3 regions of the Planococcus sp. 11815 genome follow, and region 3 is predicted to be linked to each of the others. Evidence: riboswitches for the same ligand, from Rfam matches in the RefSeq annotation. Region 3 holds a riboswitch; each other region holds the start of a gene.
The links. A riboswitch is a leader RNA that binds a small molecule or an ion and turns the genes downstream of it on or off. The one in region 3 is predicted to bind lysine.
Positions count from the first base shown of each region.

Region 1 (4,238 bases), 1.6 Mb from region 3:
ATTCTTTGTCAATCTCCCCAGTAGCAGGTTATATTGAAGAACCGATTCTGTTAGTTCCTGCTTCAGGTACTGTTCCAGCGGTAGTTGCGGACTACATTAAAGCGAATCAACCGGCATTACCGTTCATCATCGGCGGCGAAAAAGCAGTTGCTCCTTCAGTGGAAGCATTGTTCGCGGAAGAACCGATGCGCCTTGCAGGTGTCAGCCGTTATGACACAAACAAAGCAATCAATGATTTCATGTATGAAAATGAGTTGTTCGATGAAACAGCTGAAATCTATATCGCGACGGGTACCAATTTCCCGGATGCATTATCAGGAAGCGCACTCGCTTCACTTTATCCAGATCCGCTTGTATTGACTGCCCCAACCCCTACAGCGGCGTCTAAACAACAAATTCAAGATTATTCGACACCGGATACTTTCCACTATATCCTTGGTGGAGAAAAAGCCGTTTCATCTGACACGTTGAAAAAATTGTTCGCAAAATAATATCGGAAAATGCCTGCCATCCGGCGGGCATTTTTTGTCCTGGAAAATCAAAATGCTATTTCTTGTATCAGATTGTGGGTATAATGAATCTGTTGTACCAAGTCAATCAATCAAGCAATAATTGATGGAGGTTCCAATGGAAAAAGAGATGGCTTTATTCGGTAAACGAGTGGAAGAAGATAAATATATGATTGCCCAACTGATCCAAGAAGAGCGGCTGACGGCATTGCCGAAGGATGTTGTGGAAGAAAACCGTAAATTCTCGGAGCTGGTGCTGGAAGAACGTGCCCGTTTCATTGAATTGCTAGGGAAAGCTATGCAAGACAGCTGCAATGAGGCAAAGAATATGGCGGTGATTACGGAGTGGGGCAATGCGACAGGAAATTTCTTTCTTGACCAGGGCATGACACTGGATGCAGCGCTCGCAGAAACCGGCTTATACCGGAAGCATCTGGCAGCCGTGATCAAAAGTGAAGGCCGCCGCTTGAATATTTCCCCGGAAATAACCTACGACGCGGCGGAATTATTGCATGCGTTGTTGGACCATGCAACGTATGCTTACACGCATGCCTATACGGTTTCCTACCAGAACAACTTGGCGACAGCAAGGCAGGAGTTTCTGGAGTTGTCGGCACCCGTAGTCCCGATCAGCGATTCGGTCGCGATTTTGCCGCTTGTCGGCAGCATTGAAATCGACCGTGCGCATTATATTTTGGAGCGCACGCTATTGTCAGCAAGTGAATTAAAGATCAACACATTGATTGTCGATTTATCAGGGGTCATCCGGGTCGATACGATGGTGGCGGAACAAGTCATTAAAATCATCCAGGCGCTCGGGCTGATCGGCGTCGGAGCGATTTTGACGGGGATCCGTCCAGAGGCGGCGCAATCCTTGACGACATTCGGTGTGGATGTGCGGACATTGAACATCGGCGGCAGCTTGAAGCGTGCCTTGGAGAATGTCTATAATTGAAAAAAGGCTTCGCGGACCCTGAAATGGGTCTGCGAAGCCTTTTTTAATTGGTGACCGCGTCCTGTTTAGCGGACGGCAGGAATTGCTGCAAAGTGGCTGTTTCTTCTTCTGTTAAAGCGAGCATCGGCAAGCGTACGCCGCCGACCGGAACACCTAATAGGTTGAGTGCCGCTTTGACCGGGCTCGGGCTCGGTGCTGCGAACAAAGCTTTCATCGTCGGCAGTAATTTGCGGTGAAGCGCGGCGGCTCCAGCTGTATCGCCTGTGCGGAATAATTTAACCATCTCCTGCATTTCGTTGCCGATGATGTGGGAAGCGACCGAGACGATGCCTGTTCCGCCGATAGAAAGCATCGGCAAGGTCAGGCTGTCATCGCCGCTGTAGACGGCAAAGTCGCTGCTTGTACGTTCGATGATTTCAGAAGCGGCATCCAAATCGCCGCTTGCTTCTTTCACGCAGGTGATATTGTCTATAAGCGACAGGCGGACGATGGTATCGACCGATAGATTGACGACACTGCGGCCCGGAATATTATAGAGCATGACCGGAAGCGTCGTCGCGTTTGCAATCGCTTCAAAATGGCGGTACATGCCTTCCTGGGACGGTTTGTTATAGTAAGGAGTGACGAGCATGACGCCATCGACGCCCGCTTGCTCTGCCTGCTGGGTCAAGGCGACCGATGCGCGCGTGTTGTTTGAGCCGGTGCCCGCGATGATTTTCGCGCGCCCGTCTGCTACGGTGACGACATGGACGAACAGCGCCACTTTTTCGTCTGTCGACAAAGTCGGCGATTCGCCGGTCGTCCCGGCGACAACGATGCCGTCCGAACCGTTATTGATTAGATATTCCACGAGATTTGTTGTTGCCTGAAAATCGATTTCACCGTCTGAGTCAAATGGCGTCGCCATTGCAGTGATCACTTGACCGAATTTCATAGAGAACACACCCTTTTCTAAGTTTTTTTCAAAAGTTAGAGGTGGGGGCCGGTCCGGAGTAAACAAAAAGGCAGCAACGGGGGCCCGTTGCTGCCGTTAGAAACAATGTTTACCAATCGTTCCTGTTCGTCAGATAGCCCTCCATATAGTTTCCTATATGACAGTCCGGCACTTCTTCAGTGCAGAACCAGCGCACAGGAATATGAGCATCCTGCCGCTTCGGCAAATCCCCCTTTCGGCAATCGTCCTAAGAGCTCATACTCCTCGGATTGCGTACTGATGGTTTTTGCGCCTCTATCCTCGCTCCGCTAAGGAAGCAAGAAATTATTGAATTAGCTGTAATATAACAGAAAGGAATGGGAATGGCAAGAGAAAAAGAATTTTTTATTTTGCAAAATGTGGGAATAGTAAGCTGCGGCTTTAATTGATCTCACTGGATAAAAGGAGGCAATCAGATGGACGATCATCAAATGGACCGGCAATTGAATATCCAAACCGGTGGCGAGCAGATGGGCTTTAATGCGTCGATGCATGAGCACCGTTTCGAAGTGACGCCCTATGCGTGGCTGGATAGATTGTTCAAGGCACACCCGCTTAAGGGCAGCGGCAGGCTGGTCGATTTTGGCAGCGGCAAAGGGCGCTTGAACTTTTTTGCGCATCATGTATTCGGGACGCCGTCGGCAGGAGTGGAAGTCGATCCATCGCTTCATGAAGCTTCGCTGCGGAATTTACAGCGCTTTAAGGGGAAGGCGGACATCGAATTCATCAACGGCTACGCGCAGGATTATGAAATCCATCCGGAAGATCGCTGGTTTTATTTTTTCAATCCGTTTTCCGATCCGGTGTTCATGACGGTCATAGACAGGATTTTGGCATCAGTAGCCGATCATCCGCGCGAAGTCGAAGTGATTTTATTTTATCCGGCAATCGAGTATACCGATTTCCTCGAACGCCGCACCGCTTTTGAATTGACCGGTGATATTGAGCTTCCAGTTGAAGCGGAAGATCCGCGCGAACGATTTTTGGTCTACCGCTTGCCGAGATGGGATTAAAGTTTCCGGTGAAACGGGTATAGCTTTATAAAAATGGATGCGGAAAGAGGGTTTCGGTTATGAAATGGAAAGGGCGAGCGGGCAGCAGGAATGTAGAAGACAGGAGAGGGCGCAGTGTTGGTGGGCCGGTTCTTGCCGGCGGCGGGATCGGCGGCTTGCTGATTGTCCTGTTGATCACGTTTCTCGGGGGAGACCCTGGAGCGATACTCGGCGATGGCGGAGGAACTTCTAGTTCGGAACCGTATGTGGCAAGTGAGCGGGAAGAAGAACTGGCCGATTTCGTATCGGTCGTCCTCGCAGATACGGAAGAAGTGTGGGCGGAAGTGTTCGCTGAAGAAGGCATGGAATATGTCGAGCCGACTTTGGTGCTGTTTTCCGGAAGCGTCCAGTCAGCATGCGGCATGGCCGGTGCTGCGACGGGGCCATTTTACTGCCCGGCGGATTCCAAGCTGTATATCGATTTGAGCTTTTACGATGAACTCGAGCGCCAGTTCAACGCACCTGGGGATTTTGCGATGGCGTATGTCGTCGCGCATGAAGTGGGGCATCATGTTCAGAACCTGCTTGGCGTCCTCGGGGATGTCCAGCAGGCGCGCAATCAGCTGAGCGAGACGGAATACAATCAATTGCAAGTACGCCTGGAATTGCAGGCGGATTATTTATCGGGCGTCTGGGCGCATCATGCTCAAGGCATGGGCTATCTGGAAGAAGGGGATTTGGAAGAAGCTTTGAACGCTGCCAGTGCGGTCGGTGACGACACGATCCAGAAACGGACGCGCGGCTACGCC
Region 1 is NZ_CP096991.1:2,975,813-2,980,050, reverse strand. It holds gene M1Q06_RS14935 (cell wall-binding repeat-containing protein) at 1-491, shown strand, start outside; gene M1Q06_RS14930 (STAS domain-containing protein) at 628-1,464, shown strand; gene dapA (4-hydroxy-tetrahydrodipicolinate synthase) at 1,508-2,398, opposite strand; lysine riboswitch at 2,525-2,703, opposite strand; gene M1Q06_RS14920 (SAM-dependent methyltransferase) at 2,854-3,450, shown strand; gene ypfJ (KPN_02809 family neutral zinc metallopeptidase) at 3,510-4,238, shown strand, end outside.
Region 1: another riboswitch for lysine. It lies ahead of dapA (4-hydroxy-tetrahydrodipicolinate synthase); the one in region 3 lies ahead of M1Q06_RS07060 (aspartate kinase).

Region 2 (4,238 bases), 190 kb from region 3:
TGGCCTGCTATTGGTGTTCTTATCGCTGCTCCTGTTGCTCAGGGATCGCTTGAAGGCAGTGAGCTGGTTTGTCGATAACGGCAAAAAGCAAAGTTTCTATGACCGCAAAACCGATCAAGAATACGTCTACGGCTATCCGATATGGTTCGCGCTCGCATTGACTTTCTTCATCGGCTTTGCATCCGGGCTATTCGGCATCGGCGGCGGTTCGATCCTCGTTCCGGCCATGATCCTGCTATTTTTATTTCCGCCTCACGTAGCCGTTGGAACGTCGATGCTGATGGTCTTTCTGTCAGCCATCGTCAATTCCATCACGCATATTTCACTCGGTAATGTCCCGTGGATCTATACCTTGGCCATCATCCCTTCAGCATATATTGGAGCGAAGATCGGGGCTAGGCTGAACCGCAGCATCAAATCCGAGACTCTGGTTGTCGTGCTGCGGCTCGCATTATTATTACTCGGGCTCCGCTCGATTTACGAAGGAATTTTCAGTTCATAATGAGGTGTTTGACATGAGTGAAATCATCCATATTTATCATACGAACGACCTGCATAGCCATTTTGCGCACTGGCCCCGTATCCAATCCTTGCTGACGGAGCGCAGGCGCTGGCATGAAGAAGCGGGCGATGTGTGTTTGGTGCTCGATATCGGGGACCACGCTGACCGCTCACATCCTTTTACAGAAGGCACGGCTGGCAAAGGCAATGTCCAGTTGCTCAATGAAGCCGGTTATGATGCAGTGACCATCGGCAATAACGAAGGGATTACGCTGTCCAAAGCAGAACTGGACGAATTGTATGTGCAGGCTGATTTTTCTGTCGTTGTCGCTAATTTATTGGACTTAGACGGCAGGCAGCCGGAATGGGCAAGCGCAAATCAGATTATCGTGACGAATGACGGAGTGAAAATCGGGCTTGTTGCTGCAACGGCAGAGTTCACACCGTTTTACCGACGTCTCGGCTGGCAAGTGACGAGCGGCAGAGAAGCGATCAAGCGTGAGGCCGCGGAAATCCGCGGGTCGGTCGATTTTCTCATTTGCATGTCTCATCTTGGCATCAGGGAAGATGAACTGTTAGCAGCAGAATGCCCCGAACTCGATATTATCTTGGGGGCGCATACCCATCATTTATTCCACCAAGGAAAAGAAATCAGCGGGACCTTGCTTGGTGCTGCCGGCAAGTTCGGCTATTATATCGGCCATATTGAAATTGATATCGCGACACGCAAGATGACAGCGGAAGTGATCGAGACCGACCAGTTGCCAGAAGCCGATAAAGGGTTCAATGACTACTTGGTCGGTGTCGGCAAGCAGCAAATGGCAGAGACGGTTTTCTACAATGACCATCATTTGAAAGCGGAATGGTTCAAGCCGTCCCCCATGGCAGAGCTGTTTGGCGATGCCTTGGTGTCGTTTGCTTCGGCGGATTGCGGATTGTTCAATGCCGGCATTTTTATGGAGGATATGCCGCAAGGGGAGATGACGCGCTACGATTTCCACCGTATGCTTCCGCATCCGATCAATCCATGCGTCATCGATCTCAGCGGCGCGGAACTAAAGGAAATTTATCTCCAATCCTTGAACGAAGACTGGCCGCAACTTGAGCTCAAAGGCATGGGCTTTCGTGGCGCGGTATTCGGACGGATGATCCATAGCGGGATGGACATGCACAATCACCAATTGATGGTGAGGGGCAAGCCAGCCGATCCGGACCGCATCTACCGGCTCGCGACGCTCGACCTGTTCACATTCGGCTATTTTTTCCCTGCCTTGAAGCGTGCACCGAAGAGTTATTTCATGCCCGAGTTCCTGCGTGATGTCTTTGGTGATTATTTCCGAATGAAAACCGTTAAATAGAAGGAACATTCAAAATGGACTGTTAGTTGATTTCGTGTGCTTTTTGGGCTATGCTTTTTATGAATTAGATATCGATGGGTAGAGGCTGCAGCCTTCATCAGTAGAATGTGCGAGTTTGACCGCGTAGACCGCATTCGAAAGGGAAGCTTGCCGAAATCACCGTTTCCGGGTCAGGGGAGCGTCGATTGGGGGCATTTCGAACAGGAATGCCACTGTCATTTGCAGTGAGTTGCAGATGGAGAGCTACAGGGTTGTTTGATGCTTGTGCACACAGACGAATTGTAGGAAGCCGGTTTATCCATGGGATAAACCGGCTTTTTTGGTCTAAGCCTTACCATCAAAATGAATAGGAGGAAATCTAATTATGGAAAACACAATCTTTTCGATACTGCCGCCGATCATCGCGATTGCGATGGTACTGTTGACGCGCCGTGTATTACTGTCGCTCGGCGTCGGCATTGTGGCAGCTGCGTTGATCCTGACATCGTTTGCGCCGCTCGAAGCCTTGAACGAATTATTTACTTCATTTGCGGTAATTTTTTGGGATGAAGGCTTCAACGCTTACAATGTCTTCATCATTTTGTTCTTATTGCTGCTAGGAGTCATTACAGCATTCGTCAGCCTGTCTGGAGGCAGCCATGCGTTTGCCGATTGGGCATCTGCGCGTGTCAAAACACGCCGAGGGGCGAAATTGGTTACCGTATTTCTTGGCATTTTGATTTTCATTGATGATTATTTCAATGCCTTGGCCGTCGGGCAAGTTGCACGGCCGATTACGGACCGTTATAAAGTATCGCGTGCAAAACTAGCTTATTTCATCGATTCGACTGCTGCACCGATTTGTGTAGTGTCTCCCGTATCCAGCTGGGGAGCTGCGATCATCGGCATCATCGGAACGATCTTGGCTGGGCAGACCTTCCTTGATTATTCGGCGCTGGAAGCTTTCCTGTGGATGGCACCGATGAACTTCTACGTCATCGCGGCACTTGCCATCGTATTCTTCGTCGCAATCCGTGATGTGGATTTCGGGGAAATGAAAAAACATGAACGCCTGGCGATTACAGAAGGCCAGTTGTTCAATCCGGATAAAGTGATTCCTGGGGAAATGAAAGAAGATTTCCCGAGCCACTCGCACGGACGCGTCCGCGATTTGTTATTGCCGATCCTGTTATTGATCGTCGGAACAGTCGCAGCGATGATGTGGACAGGATATGTAAATGCCGATAGAGTATTTGACATTTGGCTTATTTTTGAAAACACTGATGTTCCTTTGTCCTTGATCACAGGCGGAATCGTCGGCGCACTTGCAGCGATCATCTTGTACGCACTGCAGATCAAGCGCAACGAAGCAGCGGAAGCGCATTGGATCGCTAGAGGCATCTGGGCAGGGATTCAATCAATGGCGGGAGCTGTCTTCATCTTGATCTTCGCCTGGTCGCTGACCTATTTGATCGGCGCTTTGGAAACAGGGAGTTACCTTGCTGACGCTGTCGCTCGCGGCAATGTGCCGACAAGCATCCTGCCTGTCCTATTGTTCTTGTTGGCTGGCGTCATGGCGTTTTCGACTGGTACTTCCTGGGGCTCTTTCGGGATACTGCTGCCGATTGCCGGCACGATCATGATCCAAGCAGAACCTGAACTATTGCTCGCTTCCTTATCGGCTGTATTAGCGGGAGCAGTATTCGGAGACCATTGTTCACCAATCTCGGACACGACAATTCTGTCGTCGACAGGCGCAGGAAGCAACCATATGGACCACGTTGTCACGCAACTTCCTTATGCATTGACCTCTGCAGCGATCGCAGCAGTAGGGTATATCGTCATAGGCTTTACCGGCTCCTTGCCTTTGGCTCTTGGAGCGGTAGCAATTGTCTTGGCAATACTATTCGTTTTCTGGTCTAAGCGTACAACCTTAATGGAAAAACATGAACAGAACTAAGATCTGGAAGGCGGAGATATTCTATCTCCGCCTTTTTATTATTGTAATAATAGTTTTTTTGAAAAATTTTCAGAAATTATCTTTACTTTGAACAGGGTCCTAGTTATACTAAATTTAGATTCCAAAATAATCTGAATATAAACAAACTTCCTATTTTTCTGTTAAAAAATTGGAAGTTCACAACAAAGGGGGAAGAGAAATGGAACGTTCTACATGGGGAACGAGAGCCGGTTTTATCATGGCGGCGGTCGGTTCAGCAGTAGGTTTAGGGAATATTTGGCGATTCCCGTATGTAGCATATGAAAATGGTGGTGGAGCTTTCTTAATTCCTTATTTGTTCGCACTTTTAACTGCCGGGATTCCAATTTTGATTCTGGAATTCACTATAGGCCATCGTTATCGCGGATCAGCGCCATTGTCATTCTTTAGAATGAGCGGGA
Region 2 is NZ_CP096991.1:1,191,454-1,195,691, forward strand. It holds gene M1Q06_RS06060 (sulfite exporter TauE/SafE family protein) at 1-502, shown strand, start outside; gene M1Q06_RS06065 (bifunctional metallophosphatase/5'-nucleotidase) at 516-1,859, shown strand; lysine riboswitch at 1,931-2,113, shown strand; gene M1Q06_RS06070 (Na+/H+ antiporter NhaC family protein) at 2,224-3,798, shown strand; gene M1Q06_RS06075 (sodium-dependent transporter) at 3,998-4,238, shown strand, end outside.
Region 2: another riboswitch for lysine. It lies ahead of M1Q06_RS06070 (Na+/H+ antiporter NhaC family protein); the one in region 3 lies ahead of M1Q06_RS07060 (aspartate kinase).

Region 3 (4,238 bases):
TCAAATCCAGGCAGTTTAACGCCAACAACAGCCGGGTATGGAAGGACTAGGCAAATAAATAGCTAGCGTAAATCACGTCTGCTATAATCGAAATATAGTTTGGTTATCACTTAAGGAGGAATTATACATGGCAATCGTTAAAGGAACAGATCAGAATTTCAAACAGGAAGTTTCAGAAGGTCTCGTATTGGTAGACTTTTGGGCAGCATGGTGCGGGCCTTGTAAAATGATCGCTCCAGTTCTTGAAGAACTTGATGCAGACATGGACGACAAAGTGAAAATCGTGAAATTGGATGTTGATGAAAACCAACAGACAGCTAGCGAATACGGTATCATGTCCATCCCGACACTTCTTTTGATGAAAAACGGCGAAACAGTCGATAAAGTTGTCGGCTTCCGTCCAAAAGAAGCTTTGGCTGAATTGGTTGAAAAACACGCATAATTCCAAAACCGGGTCCCATTCGTGGAACCCGGTTTTTTAAATAGGGTGAGGAAATGAAAAATGAAATGATTCAACATAAATTGGCAGTTTTGCCGGACCAGCCTGGCTGCTATTTGATGAAGGACCGCCAAGGGACAGTCATCTATGTCGGCAAGGCGAAAGTGTTGAAGAACCGTGTGCGTTCCTATTTCACTGGCAGCCACGATACGAAAACACAGCGCCTGGTCAATGAAATCGAGGACTTTGAATACATTGTCACCTCTTCCGACAAAGAAGCATTGATCCTTGAATTGAACTTGATCAAAAAGCATGACCCGAAATACAATATCCGGCTGAAAGACAATAAGACTTATCCGTATTTGAAAATCACGGGCGAACGCCATCCGAAATTGGTCATCACGAGACAGGTCAAAAAAGACAAAGGGAAATATTTTGGCCCTTATCCGAACGCCTATGCAGCAAGCGAGACGAAGAAGCTGCTGGACCGTTTGTATCCGCTCCGCAAATGCCATACGATGCCGGACCGCGTCTGCCTCTATTACCATCTCGGGCAATGCCTCGCGCCTTGCGTCAAACCGGTAGAGAAGGATACGTACCGTGAAATGATCGACGGCATCAGCCGGTTCTTAAACGGCGGCTTCCGCGAAGTGAAGCAGGAGCTGACCGAGAAGATGAGCGAAGCGGCGGAGAACCTGGAGTTCGAACGGGCAAAAGAATACCGCGACCAGATCAGCCACATTGAATCGGTCATGGAAAAACAGAAAATGGCCATGAACGATTTCACCAACCGCGACGTCTTTGCTTACGCTGTCGATAAAGGCTGGATGTGCGTGCAAGTATTTTTCGTGCGCCAAGGAAAGCTGATCGAGCGCGAAGTGTCGATGTTCCCGTTGTACCGCGACCCGGAAGAAGAGTTCTTGACCTTCCTCGGCCAATTCTATGAAAAGCCGGATCATATCAAACCGAATGAAATCCTGTTGCCGGAAGCGGAAGATGAGGAATTCCTGAAAGAATGGCTCGGCGCGAAAGTGCTCGTCCCGCAGCGCGGCAAGAAAAAAGATTTGGTCTTGCTTGCGCGCAAGAATGCGGAAATTGCCATCAAGGAGAAATTCCAGCTGCTCGAGCGCCAGGAAGAACGCACGGTCGGTGCCTGCAACGAATTGGGCGAAGCGATGAACATCCACACGCCGCTGCGCATCGAAGCATTCGATAACTCCCATATCCAAGGGGCGGATGCCGTGTCTGCGATGGTCGTCTTCATCGACGGGAAACCGTCAAAAAAAGATTACCGGAAATACAAAACCCGCTCCGCGCAGAAGCCCGATGATTATGCGGCTATGCGTGAAGTGGTCCGCAGGCGCTACAGCCGCGTGCTGAAGGACGGCTTGCCGCTGCCCGACTTGATCATTATCGATGGGGGCAAAGGCCAAATCGAATCGGCGCGCGAAATCGTTGAAGACGAACTCGGGCTCGATATCCCGATTGCAGGACTTGCAAAGGACGCCAAGCACCAAACGTCCCAGTTGTTGTATGGCAATCCAGTTGAAATGGTGGAACTCAAACGCACAAGTGAAGCGTTTTATTTATTGCAACGCATTCAAGACGAAGTCCACCGCTTTGTCATCACGTTCCACCGCCAATTGCGCGGCAAGAATTCGATTCAATCCGCTTTGGACGGTTTGCAAGGCGTCGGCCCGAAACGCAAGCAGCAATTGCTCAAGCATTTCGGCTCCGTCCGGAAAATCAAGGAAGCGAACGCCGGCGAGATCCAGCAGGCCGGTATTCCTGAGAAGCTGGCCGTGGAAATCGAACGGCATTTCAAAGAACAGCCGTTGCAACAGGAATAACTTCGTGGTATTGTAATAACACAATTGAATCACTTGTAAAAAGTGATGATAGAGGAGCGGACGTCAATAGTAAGCATCCCGAGATTTGCAGAATCTGTGAAGGATGCCAAAAGGGACGCCCGCCGAAGTTTACGCGCACTGCTTGCGTGTATGCTGGTCCTGCATTTAAGAGATGCAGGGCTGTCAGAGTTTGACTCTGGAGGGCTATCTCACATGGACGTTTGAAATCGTACATGAGAAGAGAGGTAGCTTGCCAGGCAATCGGCGAGTTGCCTCTTTTTTGTTGAGGGCCACTTATCTTAAGTGGGAGTGAAGAGAATGACAACAATCGTAATGAAATTCGGCGGGACGTCCGTGGCGTCTCCGGAGAAAATCGTGGGCGTAGCAAGACGCGCCATCCAGGAAAAACAACAAGGCAAGCGCGTCGTCATCGTCGTCTCGGCGATGGGCAAAACGACAGACACGTTGCTTGGACTTGCGGGAGAGATTTCCGCAGAGCCGCCAAAGCGTGAAATGGACATGCTGCTTGCGACCGGTGAACAAGTGACCATTTCGCTGTTGGCGATGGCGTTCAAAAAACTCGGGCATGATGCCTTGAGTTTCACAGGCTGGCAGGCGGGCATCGAAACGGAATCCGTCCCACGCAATGCGCGCATCGAAACGATCCATACACAGCGTTTGGAAGAGGCCCTCGACCTCGGACTGTTCTGCGTGGTCGCAGGGTTCCAGGGCGTCGACAAGAACGGCAATATCACGACGCTTGGCCGCGGCGGGTCCGATACGACCGCTGTCGCACTGGCGGCTGCGCTCGGTGCTGAAAAATGTGAGATCTACACGGATGTTGACGGAGTTTACACTTCCGATCCACGTTATGTCACAGGCGCCCGCAAACTTGAACAGATTTCATACGACGAAATGCTCGAATTGGCCAATCTCGGGGCGGGAGTCCTTCATCCGCGAGCCGTGGAATTCGCCAAGAACAATCAAGTGCCCCTCTCTGTAAGGGCCAGCTACTCGGATGAACCGGGGACTATCATTCAAGAGGTGATCACTGTGGAAAAAAATCTAATCGTGCGCGGCGTGGCATTCGAAAAAGACATCGCCCGCATCACTGTCAGTTATACGAAGCCATTCAACGGGTCGCTTTCCAATATCTTCACGAGTCTTGCGGATCACTTGATCGATGTCGATATCATCGTGCAAAGCATCATTGAGGAGTTTCCGCCGTCTGTTTCTTTTTCAATCAAAGAAGACAGCCTGGCAGAAGCCCAGCGCGTCTTGTCGGAAGCGCAAGAAAAAATTGGCTATAACTCCATCGATATCGAAACCGGCTTGGCAAAAGTATCGATTGTCGGCTCCGGCATGGTGTCGAATCCCGGCGTCGCGGCAAAAATGTTCGATATTCTCCGCGCGCAGGATGTGCCGGTGAAAATGGTCAGCACTTCCGAAATCAAAGTCTCTGTCGTCGTGCCGGCTAGTGAAATGGAACGTTCAGCAAATGCGCTCCACGATGCATACGGACTGACGCCAGCGTCTGTCAGATAAGCCAAAAGCCCAGCCTAGCTGGGCTTTTTTGAATTACCGAAAGTTTGTGCAAAAATTCACAATTTGTTCAAATTTGAAATCTTGCCTGCACGGTCCTATATGAGCTTATAAAACCTCGAAACAGATGCCTGTATCTCGCCTGTTTCGAAATGAAAATATAGCTTTTCATGAATTCTTTCCTATTTAATATCCGCAAAAACCTTCGCAGACCCTAGACTGGATGCGCTTAAAAAGGTTTCCTTGCCTTGACGCTCCTAGAGGGGGGGAGTACAATAAATATGTCATATTCTTGTACATGATGCTTACAGCAACGTGAATATGTTTTCCTGATATAGGAAAGCTTTACGCTGCCAACTAATGTTTTTGAGGGGGGTAAAATTTTTGGATAACAATCGTGAATTTTT
Region 3 is NZ_CP096991.1:1,378,233-1,382,470, forward strand. It holds gene trxA (thioredoxin) at 128-442, shown strand; gene uvrC (excinuclease ABC subunit UvrC) at 496-2,289, shown strand; lysine riboswitch at 2,331-2,504, shown strand; gene M1Q06_RS07060 (aspartate kinase) at 2,608-3,834, shown strand; gene M1Q06_RS07065 (succinate dehydrogenase cytochrome b558 subunit) at 4,216-4,238, shown strand, end outside.